Regions from separate parts of the Pedococcus soli genome, predicted to be linked through region 1. Evidence: predicted binding sites of a transcription regulator. Region 1 holds the regulator's gene; the other holds the start of a gene.

Evidence for each region. The regulator LexA, encoded in region 1, represses DNA repair genes until DNA is damaged. The targets are predictions, from matches to a motif close to TCGAACANNTGTTCGA.
Region 2: a site for LexA is predicted at 3,917-3,932, ahead of ACYVKF_RS08845 (HNH endonuclease signature motif containing protein). Genes of this name have one in related genera too.

The regions. Positions count from the first base shown of each region.
Region 1 covers NZ_BAAGSF010000006.1:979,484-986,793, forward strand. The annotation lists gene ACYVKF_RS19850 (GNAT family N-acetyltransferase) at 1-578, shown strand, start outside; gene ACYVKF_RS19855 (SRPBCC family protein) at 610-1,032, opposite strand; gene ACYVKF_RS19860 (winged helix DNA-binding domain-containing protein) at 1,080-2,162, shown strand; gene ACYVKF_RS19865 (CHAP domain-containing protein) at 2,315-3,406, shown strand; gene ACYVKF_RS19870 (LysM peptidoglycan-binding domain-containing protein) at 3,471-3,869, opposite strand; gene lexA (transcriptional repressor LexA) at 4,119-4,844, shown strand; gene ACYVKF_RS19880 (FdhF/YdeP family oxidoreductase) at 5,129-7,310, shown strand, end outside.
Region 2 covers NZ_BAAGSF010000004.1:587,362-594,671, reverse strand. The annotation lists gene ACYVKF_RS08855 (carbon-nitrogen family hydrolase) at 1-575, shown strand, start outside; gene ACYVKF_RS08850 (thioredoxin-like domain-containing protein) at 572-2,446, shown strand; gene ACYVKF_RS08845 (HNH endonuclease signature motif containing protein) at 2,578-3,903, opposite strand; gene ACYVKF_RS08840 (hypothetical protein) at 4,033-4,206, shown strand; gene ACYVKF_RS08835 (DUF6458 family protein) at 4,335-4,598, shown strand; gene ACYVKF_RS08830 (acyl-CoA dehydrogenase) at 4,897-6,774, opposite strand; gene ACYVKF_RS08825 (hypothetical protein) at 6,923-7,310, shown strand, end outside.

The DNA.
Region 1 (7,310 bases):
CTGAGCAGTGGGAGACGCACCCGGTCACGCCCGAGCGGTTCGACGACTTCGCCGACATCGTCAACCCCAACCGTCGCGAGAACCACTGCTGGTGCCTGTCGCACCGGCTCGCGGCGCCCCAGATCCGCGAGCTCGGCGGCGGGAGCCGGCAGAACGCGATGCGCGCCCTCTGCGAGCGGGACCACCCACCCGGAGTCGTCACCTACCTGGACGGCACACCGGTCGGCTGGTGCAGCATCAGCCCGCGGACCGAGATCCCCCGCCTGGAGGCCTCGAAGCTCATCCGACGCGTCGACGACGTCCCCGTCTGGAGCATCATCTGCGTGGTGGTCCGTTCCGGCTTCCGCCGGCGCGGCGTCACCCACCAGCTCCTCGAGGGCGCGGTGTCGTATGCCGCGTCGCACGGAGCGCCCGCGGTGGAGGCCCACCCGGTCGACCCGCCGGGGCGGATGGACCTGACCATGGCGTTCGTGGGCACCCGCGGGATGTTCGAGAAGGCAGGGTTCGAGGTCATCGGCACCACCGACGCCGTGGCCAGCAGGATGCCGCGCCTCGTGATGCGCCGCGACCTCCGCTGACGACCTCCGCTGACGACCCACGCTGACGACCTCAGGCCTGTTCGGACCGTGCCTTCAGGCCTGCGGCCTCGGTCGCGAGGTACCGGTCGGTGAGCCCCCGGTAGAACCGCCCGACGAACGAGCCGAGCCATCCCTCCTGCTTCACGGACAGCAGCACCCGCGTCCCGCCGCCGGGCAGGGGTTCGAGGACGTGCCGTGCCGTGGTCAGGGCTGCACCGCCGCCGCTGACCCAGGTGAACGACCTCCCCGGCTCCAGCTCGGTGACCACGTAGTCCACGGTCGGGATCCGTGGCTGGCTGATCTTGGCCTGCGAGCCCGTGCGCAGCGGCCCGTCGTCGACCCGCCGCACCCACCGCACCGTGTCGGTCCACTCCGGCCAGTGCTCGACGTCCGACAGGACCTGCCAGACGCGATCCGGCGGGGCGGCGATGTCGATGGTGGCGCTCTGCTCCATACCTCCATGATCGCCCCGTGCGCGGCTCGTTTCGAGAGGATGGCGCCATGGATCCCTCGCGCGTCCTGTCCCAGCGCCTCGCGACGCAACGCCTCACCTCCGCCCCGCTGCGCACCGCGACCGAGGCCGTGCGGCTGCTCACGTGCGTGCAGAGCCAGGAGCGTGACCACGCCTTCTTCTCCCTGGGCCTGCGCACCCGCAGGAGCACGTATGCCACGGTGCGCCGCGAGCTCGATGCCGGCACCTTCGTGCGCACCCACGTCCTGCGGCCGACGTGGCACTTCGTCGCCCGCGAGGACCTGCGCTGGATCCTCGCGCTGACCTCTCCCCGGGTCCTCGCCGCCAGCGCCGGTCGGCACCGGCAGCTCGGGCTCGACGACCCGCGGCGGCTCGACGGCGGACTCACCCTGCTGGCTGAGCTGTTGCAGGACAGGCAGTTCCGCACCCGCCCCGAGCTCGGCGAGCTGTTCGTGGAGAGGCGATCACCGATCAGGCCGGGCGAACAGCTCGGACACCTGATCATGGTCGCCGAGCTGCGGGGGCTGGTGTGCTCCGGACCGGTCAAGGGGGTGCACCACTCGTACGCGCTGGTCGACGACGTCGTGCCACCGGCCACGCACCTCGACCACGACGACGCGCACCGCGAGCTCGTGCGCCGGTTCTTCAGCGGGCACGGACCGGCCGGCATCAGGGACTTCACCCGGTGGTCGTCGCTCACCGTCGCGGGGACCAGGGCCGCGCTGGCCGACCTGGGCGACGACCTGGACGTGGTGGACGTCGACGGGACACCGCACTGGTTCGACCCTGCCGTCGTGCCGCGCCGCAGCCCGGCCGCCCCCGCGGCACACCTCTTCCCGGTCTACGACGAGGTGGTGCTCAGCTACCCGGCCGTGAACTTCCCGGTGGCGACGGACCACCCGTTGGCCGAGCACCCTGACCCGTTCTGGGCCACGGTCGTCCTCGACCAGACCAACGTCGGCTCCTGGAAGCGCACCGTCCGGGCAGACGTCGTCGAGGTCGACATCCGGTTGGCCCCCAGCGTCGACGCCAGGGGCCGACAGGCGGTGCGTGCCGCGGCACTGCGGCTGGCCGAGTTCCTCGGGAAAGGGCTCGAGCTCACGGGGATCTGAGACCGGAGGCGAATTACACGGTTGGACTTACCGGATCTGCCTGACAAACCGGACACCGTCGGTCCAGCCTGAACAGGTTGTCCGCCGCCACCCCTCGCGGCGGGGCGATGCGCGTCTCCTGGCGCTGTCCTGTCCCCCACCCCCAGGAAGTCATGCTGCGTTCCCGACTGTCCCCCCTCCTCGCCCGCGTCGGCACCCTTGCCCTCGTCGTCCTGGCCGGACTCGCGGTCACCGCGCCACCGGCCTCAGCCGCGACCCTCTCCCGCGAGTGCAAGGCCAACTCCATCGCCTGCATCTCGTTCTCGGGGTACGCCGGGAAGTCGGTGTGGGGGTACCCGGTGAACTCCAGTGGGAACAACTGCGTGAACTATGCGGCCTACCGGCTGATGAAGAACGGGGTGAAGCAGCAGAGCGCCATGGGCAGCGGCGGCAGCTGGGCCACCAGCGCCCGCAACCGCGGCATCAAGGTCGACCAGACGGCCAAGACCGGGGCGATCGCCCAGTGGAACTACGGCAGCCACTACGCGCCCGGCAACGGCCACGTGGGGTACGTGGAAGAGGTCACGAGCTCCTACATCGTCGTGTCGGACTCGGCCTGGACTGGCTACTCCTCCCGGATGACCATCCCGCGCGGCGACGCGAACTGGCCCAGCAACTTCCTGCACTTCAAGGACCAGCCCTACCAGCCACCGGCATCCGGGAGCTTCCTCAAGGTCCGGGAGAACGGGCAGATCTACCGGCTGGTCGGGACCACACCGGTCTACGTGAGCACGTGGGCAGCATTCGGCGGTGCCAAGGCCACGATGGCCGTCTCGGCCAGCGCCCTCGCCACCCTGCCGGCCACCATCCCCGACGGGACGTTCATCAAGGGCGCGCAGCGGGCGGAGATCTACCGGATGGCCGGCGGCGCCCCGATCCACGTCTCGGCATGGGCGAACGTCGGCGGAAGCAAGGCCACGACGATCGTCGACCAGGTGGCCATCGACCGGGCCGGTGACGGCGGCGCCTACAACCGCCTGCGAGCGGTGCCTGCCGACACGACGATGCTCCGGACGACCAAGGGCGTCGTGTACCGGATGAGGGGCGGGATCGCCTACTACTCGACCTCGATGCCGATCGCCGAGCTGAGTGAACCGGTCCTCGTCGACCACGTCGCCCTCAGCCGCGCCACCACCACCGGGGCGTTGAAGTACCGACACATCAAGGCCGTGAAGGCCCTACCGAAGATCACGCCGAAACCCTGAGCGCCCCTCACACGGAGATCTCTCCGCGCCGCCCGATGCCGGGTGATGGGTGGGGTGACCTCGCTCAGCCGGCGGCCGGGATGAGCAGCGTCTGCCCGGCGTGGACGTTGGACCCCGTCAGGTCGTTGGCGACCTGGATGCGGGCGACGGCCTCGGTGACCGGCAGCTGCGGCAGCTGGGCCGACGCGACCTCGGAGAGGGTCTGACCGGACTGGACCGTCGTCGAGTGGTCGATGACCGCTGCGGACGCGCCCCCCGAGAGCAGGCTGATCGCGAGGACCACCGCCGTGATGGCCACGGACACGGTGATCGCCAGGCGGCCGGCGCGGGTCAGCCGCAACGGCGCCGCCGGACGGATGACGACGTCCTCACCGGTGGGCACCGAGACGAGCTGCGGGCGCACGGGCCGAACGGGCATCCGCACGGGGGCGGGGGCGACGTCCCAAGCAACTGCTGCACTCATCTGGTCCTCCGTGGTGGTCAGGTGGCCGAAGCCCTTCGAACGGTTGTACGAAGTTCCTCTAGGCTGATTTCTAGCACGCATGTTCGAACTTCTCAAGACACGCCTCGAACACATGTTTGGCACTGACGTTCGAACGCCATACGCTGTGTTCATGCCTCACAGCACACCAGAGGCCACTGACAGTCCCACCCGTCACAGCACTGAGCACGGCGGCATACGCCACCTGACCTGCGGAAACGAGGAAACGGCATGAGCGAGGACAACGTCAAGGAGCTCCCCGACCGCGATCGGGGTGACGGTCTGACCGTCCGCCAGCGCCGGGTCCTCGAGGTGATCCGCAACTCGGTGGACCGCCGCGGGTACCCCCCGAGCCTGCGCGAGATCGGTGAGGCCGTCGGTCTCACCTCCCCCAGCTCGGTGGCCCACCAGCTGTCCACCCTGGAGCGCAAGGGCTTCCTGCGCCGCGACCCCAACCGCCCTCGCGCGATCGAGGTCGTCTCCCCCGACTCGACGGCCGACATGCGCGGCTACCGCGGTGGGGCGAGCGTCGAGGACGAGACGGCGGTGTTCGACGAGACGGGGATGAACGACCGGCGTCCCGAGGCGTCGTACGTCCCGGTGCTCGGCCGGATCGCCGCCGGTGTGCCGATCCTCGCCGAGGAGACCGTCGAGGACGTCTTCCCGCTGCCCCGGCAGATCGTGGGCGAGGGGCAGCTCTTCCTGCTCCAGGTCGTCGGCGAGTCGATGATCGACGCCGCCATCTGCGACGGCGACTGGGTGGTCGTGCGCCAGCAGCCGACCGCCGACAACGGCGACATCGTCGCGGCGATGCTCGACAACGAGGCGACCGTCAAGACGTTCAAGCGCAAGGACGGCAAGGTCTGGCTCATGCCGCACAACGACGCGTTCGAGCCGATCGACGGCGACCACGCCACGATCCTCGGCAAGGTCACGGCGGTCCTGCGCCGAGTCTGAGCCGCGCCCGGACCCACCCAGCCGAGTCCGGGCCGACTGAGCTCTACCGAGCCCTGCCGAGCGCTACCGAGGCCGCGCCCCGGCCGCCCTCCCCCAGCTCCCCCGTGTGCCGCCGTGGACCGACCCCCGCGGCGGCACACGGGTGGTCACCGGGGATCGGGCATCCCGGGCGCGCATGGTTCGGGTGGGACTGGGTACGTTCGGGGTGAAGGCGCAGGTTCCGGACCGGGGCCCGCGCGGCACGCGCCCGGCAACGCCAGGCACCCGGAGAACGAGGTTCACGCATGGGCAAGCACGACGAGAGCGACTACTCCGAGGCCGACCTGGTGGTCAAGGGCCAGGAGGACCACGCCGCCGGTCCGACGGCGGTGGCGGTGTCGATGAAGCGCTCCATCGACCACATGGGCCTCAAGCGGACGGCCCAGACGCTCCTCAAGCTCAACCAGGCCGAGGGCTTCGACTGCATGAGCTGCGCCTGGCCGGACCCCGATCCCGGTCACCGGCACACGGCCGAGTTCTGCGAGAACGGTGCCAAGGCGGTCGCCGAGGAGGCCACCCGCGACCGGGCCACCCCCGAGTTCTTCGCCCAGCACAGCATCGCCGAGCTCGACGCCCACACCGAGCACTGGCTCGGCCAGCAGGGCCGCATCACCCACCCGATGGTCAAGCGTCCGGGCGGGACGCACTACGAGCCGATCGAGTGGGACGAGGCGTTCGACCTCATCGGCGCCGAGCTGCGCTCGCTCGCGAGTCCGGACGAGGCGACCTTCTACACCTCGGGCCGCGCCTCCAACGAGTCGGCGTTCGCGTACCAGCTGTTCGTCCGCGCGTTCGGCACCAACAACCTGCCGGACTGCTCGAACATGTGCCACGAGTCCACGAGCATCGCGCTGCAGGAGTCCATCGGCATCGGCAAGGCCAGCGTCACCCTCGACGACGTGCACACGGCCTCGGTCATCGTCATCGCCGGCCAGAACCCCGGCACGAACCACCCGCGAATGCTGTCCGCCCTCGAGATCGCCAAGGCGAACGGCGCCAAGATCATCTCGATCAACCCGCTGCGCGAGGCAGGGCTCGTGCGGTTCAAGAACCCGCAGAAGCCCAAGGGCGTCGTCGGCCACGGCACGGCGATGGCCGACCTGCACCTGCCGGTGAAGGTCAACGGCGACCTCGCGCTGTTCCAGGCGATCGGGTCGCTGCTCGTCGAGTGGGACGCGCTCGACCACGAGTTCATCGCCACCCACTCGACGGGGTTCGAGCAGTGGCGCGACCACGTCCGCGCCGTCGACTGGGACCAGGTCGTCGAGGTCACCGGGCTGTCCCGTGAGCTCATCACCCAGGCTGCCGAGATGCTGCGCGGGTCGACCCGGACGGTCTACTGCTGGGCGATGGGCCTGACCCAGCACCGCAACGGGGTCGCCACCATCAAGGAGGTCGTCAACCTCGCCCTCGCACAGGGCAACATCGGCCGTGAGGGGGCGGGCCTCCTTCCCGTCCGCGGCCACTCGAACGTCCAGGGCGACCGCACCATGGGCATCTGGGAGCGGCCCCCGGCGACGTTCCTCGACGCGCTCCAGAAGGAGTTCGGCTTCGACCCGCCGCGTGAGCACGGCCTCGACGTCGTGGACTCCCTGCGTGGCATGCGCGACGGCAAGGTCCACTTCTTCATGGGGCTCGGCGGCAACTTCGTGCAGGCCGTGTCGGACACCGACATCGCGATCCCCGCGATGCGCAAGGTCCGCATGACCGTGCAGGTGTCCACCAAGATCAACCGCTCCCACCTCGTCTGCGGCGAGACCGCCCTGATCCTGCCCACCAAGGGCCGCACCGAGAAGGACATCCAGGCCAGCGGGGCCCAGTGGATCTCGGTCGAGGACTCCACGTGCTCGGTGCACGCGTCGCGCGGCCCGCTGGAGCCGGCCAGCCCCCAGCTCAAGTCCGAGGTCGACATCGTCACCCGCATCGCCGAGGCGACGCTCGGGGACCGGTACGGCCTGCAGTGGAAGGCGATGCGCGACGACTACCGCGCCATCCGCCACCACATCGCCAAGGTCGTCCCCGGGTGCGAGGACTACGAGGTCAACGTCCGCAAGCCGGGCGGCATGATCATGCCGCACCCGCCGCGCGACACCCGGACGTTCGACACGAAGACCGGCAAGGCCGAGTTCGTCGCCTCCCCGATCGAGGTGGTGCACGTGCCCGAGGGCCACGTGCTGCTGCAGACGCTGCGCAGCCACGACCAGTACAACACCACCATCTACGGCCTCAGCGACCGCTATCGCGGCATCGAGGGTGGCCGCAAGGTGGTCTTCGTGCACCCCGACGACATCGCGGCCTTCGGTCTGGCGGACGGCGACCTCGTCGACATCACCACCCGGTGGACCGGTGACGACGTGGTCCGGTGCGTTCGCGGCTTCCGGGTGGTCTCGTACGACACCCCGCGGGGATCGGCCGCGGCCTACTACC
Region 2 (7,310 bases), on a different contig from region 1:
TCATGCTGCACGCCGGGTCCATCGTCGAACGGCCCGGCGACGGCGAGACCGGTCCGGAGGGACGTGGGCTCTGGAACACCTCCTTGGTCTACGCCGCGGACGGCAGCCTCGTCGCGACGTACCGCAAGATCCACCGGTTCGGGTTCGGTGCCGGTGAGCCCAGGCTCATGGACGCCGGTGAGGACGTCGTCCTCGTCGACCTGCCGGGCGGGGCAGGGCGAGCGGGCCTGTCCACCTGCTACGACCTGCGCTTCCCCGAGCTCTACCGACGCCAGCTCGACGCCGGGGCGACCGCCTTCGTGGTCCCTGCCGCCTGGCCGGCCGCCCGCGTGCGGCACTGGACCCTGCTGGCGCATGCCAGAGCGATCGAGGACCAGTGCGTCGTCATCGCCTGCAACACGGCCGGCACCCACGCCGGCACCGAGATGGGTGGCCACTCGCAGGTCATCTCGGCCACGGGCGAGGCGCTCGCCATGGCCGGGACTAGCGAGGAGGTGCTCAGTGTTGAGGTCGACATGGATGCCGTGACGACCTGGCGTGAGCAGTTCCCCGTGCTGCAGGACCGGCGGCTGTGACGCCCCAGCTCGCGTCGCCCCGTGCGGCCACCCGCCTCCGTGCGCCCGAGCTCTCAGGTCGCGGCTGGCTCAACACCGGCGGGGCGGACCTCTCGCTCGCCGAGCTCCGCGGCCGGATCGTCGTCCTCGACTTCTGGACGTTCTGCTGCGTCAACTGCCTGCACGTCCTGGACGAGCTGCGCCCGCTCGAGGAGAAGTACGCCGACTCCCTCGTCCTCATCGGCGTCCACTCACCGAAGTTCGAGCACGAGGCCGACCCCGACGCGCTGGTCGCCGCCGTGGAGCGGTATGCCGTGCACCACCCGGTCCTCGACGACCCCGACCTCGTGACGTGGCAGGCCTACACCGCACGGGCCTGGCCGACCCTGGTCGTCATCGACCCCGAGGGGTACATCGTCGCCTCGATGTCCGGCGAGGGCCACGCCCACGGCCTGGCCGTCCTCGTCGAGGAGCTCATCGCCGAGCACAGCGCCAAGGGCACGCTCCGCCAGGGCGATTCGCCGTATGCCGCGCCCGAACCCGCCGAGACCGCCCTGCGGTTCCCCGGCAAGGTCGCCGGGTTGCCCGACGGCTCCTTCGTCGTCTCCGACACCACGCACCACGAGATCGTCTGGCTCGAGCCCGACCTGGTCACCGAGCGTGGCAGGTTCGGCGGGGCAGGGGTCGGCGGGGCGGAGGTCGGCGACCTCGCCGAGCCGCAGGGCGTCCTCGTCCTGCCGGCGGCCACTGCGGAGCGAGTCGGCTATGACGTCGTGGTCGCCGACTCGGTGAACCACCGGGTCCTCGGCCTGCGCCTGTCCGACGGCACCTGGACCGTGCTGGCCGGCACGGGGGAGCAGCTGCGCGAACGTTCCGGCAGCGGCCCGGCCCTCCGGCAGCCGCTCTCGACCCCGTGGGACCTCGCCTGGTTCATCGACCGGGTCGTCATCGCCATGGCCGGCGTCCACCAGCTCTGGGCCCTGCACCTGGCCACCGACCCGGCCGACAACACGGTCGCCGTCCTCGGCGGGACCTCGGCCGAGGGGGTGCGTGACGGCGCTGCGGACGAGGCGTGGTTCGCCCAGCCCTCGGGCCTCGCGGTCTCGGCTGACGGCACCCGCCTCTGGGTCGCCGACTCCGAGACCTCGGCCCTGCGTTCGCTCGACGTGACCGACGAGGGGTTCGTCGTGACGACCCACGTCGGGAAGGGGCTCTTCGACTTCGGTCACCGCGACGGCGCAGCAGACCAGGCGCTCTTCCAGCACCCCCTGGGGGTCACCGTGCTGCCGGACGGGTCGGTCGCCGTCTCCGACACGTACAACGGGGCCATCCGACGGTTCGACCCGGTCGCGGGAGAGGTGAGCACGCTCGCCAGCGGCCTGCGCGAGCCCTCCGACGCCCTCGTCGAGAGCAGCGACTCGGGGACGAGCCTGCTCGTGGTGGAGTCGGCCGCGCACCAGCTCGTGCGGATCCCGTTGCCGGACAAGGCGACCCGCGTGGACGGCCTCGCCCGCCAGACGCAGCGGCCCCGGACCAGCATCGCGGCGGGCGAGGTGCGCCTCGAGGTCACCTTCACCCCGCCCACCGGCCAGAAGCTCGACCATCGTTGGGGCGACCCGACGCGACTGGTCGTGTCGGCCACCCCGGAGCACCTGTTGCGCTCCGGGGGCGGCAGCGCCCAGGGCCTCACCAGGGTGCTCGACCTCGACCCCTCGGTCGGCGACGGCGTCCTGCACGTCTCCGTGCAGGCAGCCTCGTGCGACGGCGACCCGGTCACCGGTGAGGTGCCCGAGCACGCCGCCTGCCACCTCTACCAGCAGGACTGGGGCATCCCCGTCGTGCTCGTCGCCGACGCCCCCGCCGAGCTCACCCTCGACCTGCGCGGCGTCTGACGAGAGGTCTCACGTCACGTCGGACGGCACACGTCTGCTCCCGCCCTGCCTGGACCCGCCGACGCGCATGCCACCTTCCCTGGACAGCGCCGGCCACCTCCCGCCCCTCCCACGGCGTCTGAGGGCTCCCCTCACCTCCGGAGGGCGAACGTGACGGTCTTCCTCCCCTGGACGTCGGTGACGACGTGGTGCGAGTAGCGGCCGTCGTGGGCTCGGCGGTGGTGGTGCCCGCACAAGGGCACTGCCTTGGCGAGATCGGTGCGGCCGCCGCGTGACCACGGGTCCTCGTGGTGCAGCTCGGACCACGCATAGGGCCGATCACATCCGTGCGCCGCACACGAGTCGTACCTCGTGGCGAGGGCCGTGCGCTGCGCCTCGGTGAAGAACCGCTCCTGCCGCCCCAGGTCGAGCCGCACCGATCGTCCGCCCAGGACGGCCGGCAGGATCCCGGCGTTGCATGCCAGGCGTCGCACCTCTCCGGCCGAGAGGTCCTGACCGGTGTCGAGGTGGGCAGCTCCCACGGCGGCCTCGAGGCGGTCGTGGTCGATGGTCACCACGACGGTCGCCGCCACCTTGCCGGACAACGAGTCGGTGGGCAGGTGCTCGAGCAGCTCGACGAAGGCCTTGCCGTAGCGGTGGGCCCAGTCGCCGTCCGCCGTCCGGAACGCGTCCCACGTGGCCAGCTCGACCTCGGCTCGAGTGCCGGTGCCGGCCGCCTTCGCCACCGTGGCCGCCCTCTGGGCGAACCGGCGCGGCGAGGCGATCTGCTGGACGGTCTTGGCCAGGATCGCCGCCGCCAACGACGGCAGGGTGAAGTGCCCGGTCGTCGTCCCGTCGCCGTTGTGGTGCCAGGTCAGTCGCGACTTCGCGAGGGCGGCCTCCTCCTCGGCACGGAGCACGTGGTCCTCGTGCGCGTTGACCTCGGCCGGGGAACGCTCTGTCGCCGACAGGATCCGCCGCCCCTCCTTGCGCAGGGTGGCCGGGTCGACGAGACGGGCGCGGCGCACCAGGTCGCCCTCGATGGCGGCGCGCTCGTGCAGGCTCAGACCGTCGGGCAGCTGCGCCGTCGCCCTCGCGATGACGTGGGCGTGCTCGGTCGACACGTCCCCGGCCGCCAGCGCCGCACGGGTGGCCGGCAGGTCACTGTCCAGGGCAGCTGCCAACCGCACGTCACGCGCAGCCTGTCCCCCGTCCCTGCGGGTGCTGAGGGCCAACCAGGCAGAGGTACCCGTCAGCCCGGACCCCGAGGCGATCTCCGAGCGGTCTGCCTCGGCGACCAGGGACAGGCGCATGGACTGCAGCCGCGCGATGAGCCGATCGACCTCTCCGAGGCTGAGCGCGGCTGCGGCCCCACCTCGGACGTCACCGGTGTCGAGGCGGTCCAGCAGTCCGTCGATGCGGCGCAGCGTCTCGACCGTCCCGAGAGGGGCGGTGCGGACGGTGGCGATCGCGGCCATGGGACCAGTGTATTCGAACACCTGTTCGAACTCAAGGGGGTTGGTTCAGCACGTTTCGCACCGTTCACCGTGGCCGGGCCCTAGTCTCGAGTCCTCGGCCCTGTCGGGGCCACGGAGAGGTGGGGAACCATGCTCAAGCTGATCCTGCTCCTGCTCATCGTCATCGCGGTCCTGGCGTTCCTGCTCAACCGGCGCGGTGCGACCTTCGAGAAGAAGGGCGACAACCCCTACCAGGGCCGCTCGGCCGAGGAGCACCGCATCACCGGCAACGGCCCGACCGGCGGCATGGGCCCGGGGGCCTGAGCGCCCCACCTTCGCCGGGCGTCATGCTTTCGGCTGTCCCTGCGCGCCATTCCTGCAGGTCAGGCGCGCCGGGTCTACGCTCGCACCCACTGGGTGCAGCCTGCGCCCGCGACCTTCCAGGAGTGAACATGTACATCGGACTGGGCATCTTCCTCATCGTCGTCGGCGCCGTCCTGACGTTCGCCCTCAACGCTTCGGTGTCCGGGATCGACCTCGCCACGGTGGGGTGGATCTGCATGGCTGCCGGAGTGCTCGCCATCCTGCTGTCCCTCGTCGTGACGCGTCGGGCCACGACCGGAGGCGGCTACTCGGCCCGTCGGGTCAGCCACACCGACCCGGCCACGGGCACCCGCGTCGACGAGGTCGACGTCGACCGCGACCGCGGCATCTGAGCACGACGACGCACCACTGAGGGCGGGCCGCTCGTGAGCGGCCCGCCCTCAGTCATGTGCGGATGCGTGTCAGGCCCGGGGGTGACCAATCCGTTCACGGGGGTGGGTCCGAAGAGCATGCAGAGGTCGTGGTTCCGTCGCGCACGGGGGTGCCGAGGGGTGCGACCGCAGGGGCGTCGAAGGGCTGGATCCGCAGGGGGATGCCAGCCCTTCGCACGCGCCGGGAGCGGACGGCACACCCGTCCGCTCCCGGTGGCCACCCGCTGGTGGCCCAGCGCCGGTCGCGGGGCCGCGTGGCTCAGAAGGCCGACTCGGGCACGTCCATGAGGGCGTTGTCGGTGGCCTCGGCGATCGCCCGCTCGGCGGCGATCTTCGGCAGGATCGTGCGGGCGAAGAACGACGCGGCGGCGACCTTGCCCTGGTAGAAGTCACGGTCCTTCGCGGACGCGGTGCCGGACTCGAGGGCCTGGTGCGCGACCTCGGCCTGGCGCAGGAGCAGCCAGCCGATGACGAGGTCGCCGGCGGCGAGCAGCAGCCGGGAGGTGTTCTGGCCGACCTTGTAGAGGTTGGTGACGTCTCCACCGTCCTGGCGCGGGTCGGACTTCATCAGCTCGCCGACCATGAACCCGAGGATCCCCTGGACGTCCTCGAGCCCCTTGCCGAGCAGCTCGCGCTCGCGGTCCAGGGTGCCGCCGGTGCTCCCGAGGTCCTTGGCGAACTCCTGGATCTGCATCGCGAGGTAGGACAGGGCCTGCGCCTTGTCCTTGATGATCTTGCGGAAGAAGAAGTCGAGGCCCTGGATCGCCGTCGTGCCCTCGTAGAGCGTGTCGATCTTGGCGTCGCGGATGTACTGCTCGATCGGGTAGTCCTGCAGGAACCCCGAACCGCCGAGCGTCTGGAGCGACTCGGTGCCGAGGAGGACCCAGGCGCGCTCGGAGCCGACGCCCTTGACGATCGGCAGCAGCAGGTCGTTGACGCGGCGGGCCGTGTCGGCCGGCGAGTCGGGGGCGATCTCCTCCGAGCCGCTCTCGAGGAACGCCTGGTCGACGATGTCCTGCTGGGTCGCCGTGTACACGACGAGCGCGCGCAGGCCCTCGGCGTACGCCTTCTGCGTCATGAGGGAACGGCGCACGTCGGGGTGGTGCGTGATCGTGACGCGAGGCGCGGACTTGTCGGCCTGCTGCGTGAGGTCGGCACCCTGGACGCGCTGCTTCGCGTAGTCGAGGGCGTTGAGGTAGGCCGTCGACAGGGTCGATATCGCCTTGGTGCCGACCATCATGCGGGCGTGCTCGATGACACGGAACATCTGGGCGATGCCGTCGTGGATGTCACCGGTGAGGGTGCCGACCGCCGGCTCCTTCTCGCCGAAGGTGACCTCGCAGGTGGTGGAGACCTTGAGGCCCATCTTGTGCTCGAGGTTGGTGACGTAGGCGCCGTTGCGCTCGCCCAGCTCCCCGGTCTCGAGGTCCACGTGGAACTTCGGGACGATGAACAGGCTCAGGCCCTTGGTGCCGGGTCCGGCGCCCTCGGGACGGGCGAGCACGAAGTGGATGACGTTCTCGACCATGTCGGACTCGGCCGAGGTGATGAACCGCTTGACGCCGGTGACGTTCCACGTGCCGTCACCGTTGTCGGTGGCCTTGGTGCGACCGGCGCCCACGTCGGAACCGGCATCGGGCTCGGTGAGCACCATGGTGCAGTGCCACCCCTTCTCGACGATCCACCTGGCGAGCTTCTTCTGCTCGTCGTTGCCGAGGATGTGCAGGAGCTTGGCGAAGGAGTAGGACGCGGCGAACATCGCGATCGCAGGGTTCGCGCCGAGCACCATCTCGTTCATGGCCCACTTGAGCGACGGTGGGACGACCGTGCCGTCGAGCTCGCCCGGGACGTCGACGGCCCAGAAGCCGGAGTCCGTGTAGGCGGCGTAAGACTTCTTGAAGCTCTCGGGCATCGTCACCGAGAACGTCTTCGGGTCGTAGACCGGGGGGTTGCGGTCGGCGTCGGTGAAGGACGCGGCGAGCTCGTTCTCGGACAGCCGCGAGACCTCCTTGAGCATCTCGCGGGCGGTGTCCTCGTCCACCTCGGCGTAGGGGCCGTGGCCCAGGACGTCCTGGCGGCCGAAGACCTCGAAGAGGTTGAACTCCAGGTCTCGCAGGTTGCTCTTGTAGTGGCCCATCGCGGGCACCTCCGCACGGTGTCGAACAGCGTTGTCCCGACCGTACTGGTCGGTAACTTCCATGGTGCTACTGGCGGGTAATGATTGCAACCCCCTGTGGCGAACCCCACCAGAACGGACGATCCGCCGGACGCGGCATACTCGCGGTGTGACCGACCAGAGCCCGACCGAAAGCCGCAGCAGCGCCGCCGATGCTGTCGTGACCAGCGCGCGGGCCGACCTCGAGGCCGGACGGGAGTGGAAGGCGCGGGACGTGCTCGTCGGTCACGTGGCTGGCACGTACGACCCTGAGGCCCTCGCCCTGCTCGGTGACGTCCACGCAGCGATGCGGGACCTGCCGTCGGCCGGCGCCGCCTGGTTCGGCACCAACCGTCGTGGTGCCGATGTCGACGCCGCCGTGGACGCCTGGCGCGACCGGCACGCCGACAACTTCGTGCAGATGTGGCACAGCCTGCCGCGGTCCGTGCGCGACCACGAGGGCAACAAGCGGGTCGACGCGCTGCGCCGCCGCGTCGAGAAGGACCAGCCTGCCGCCG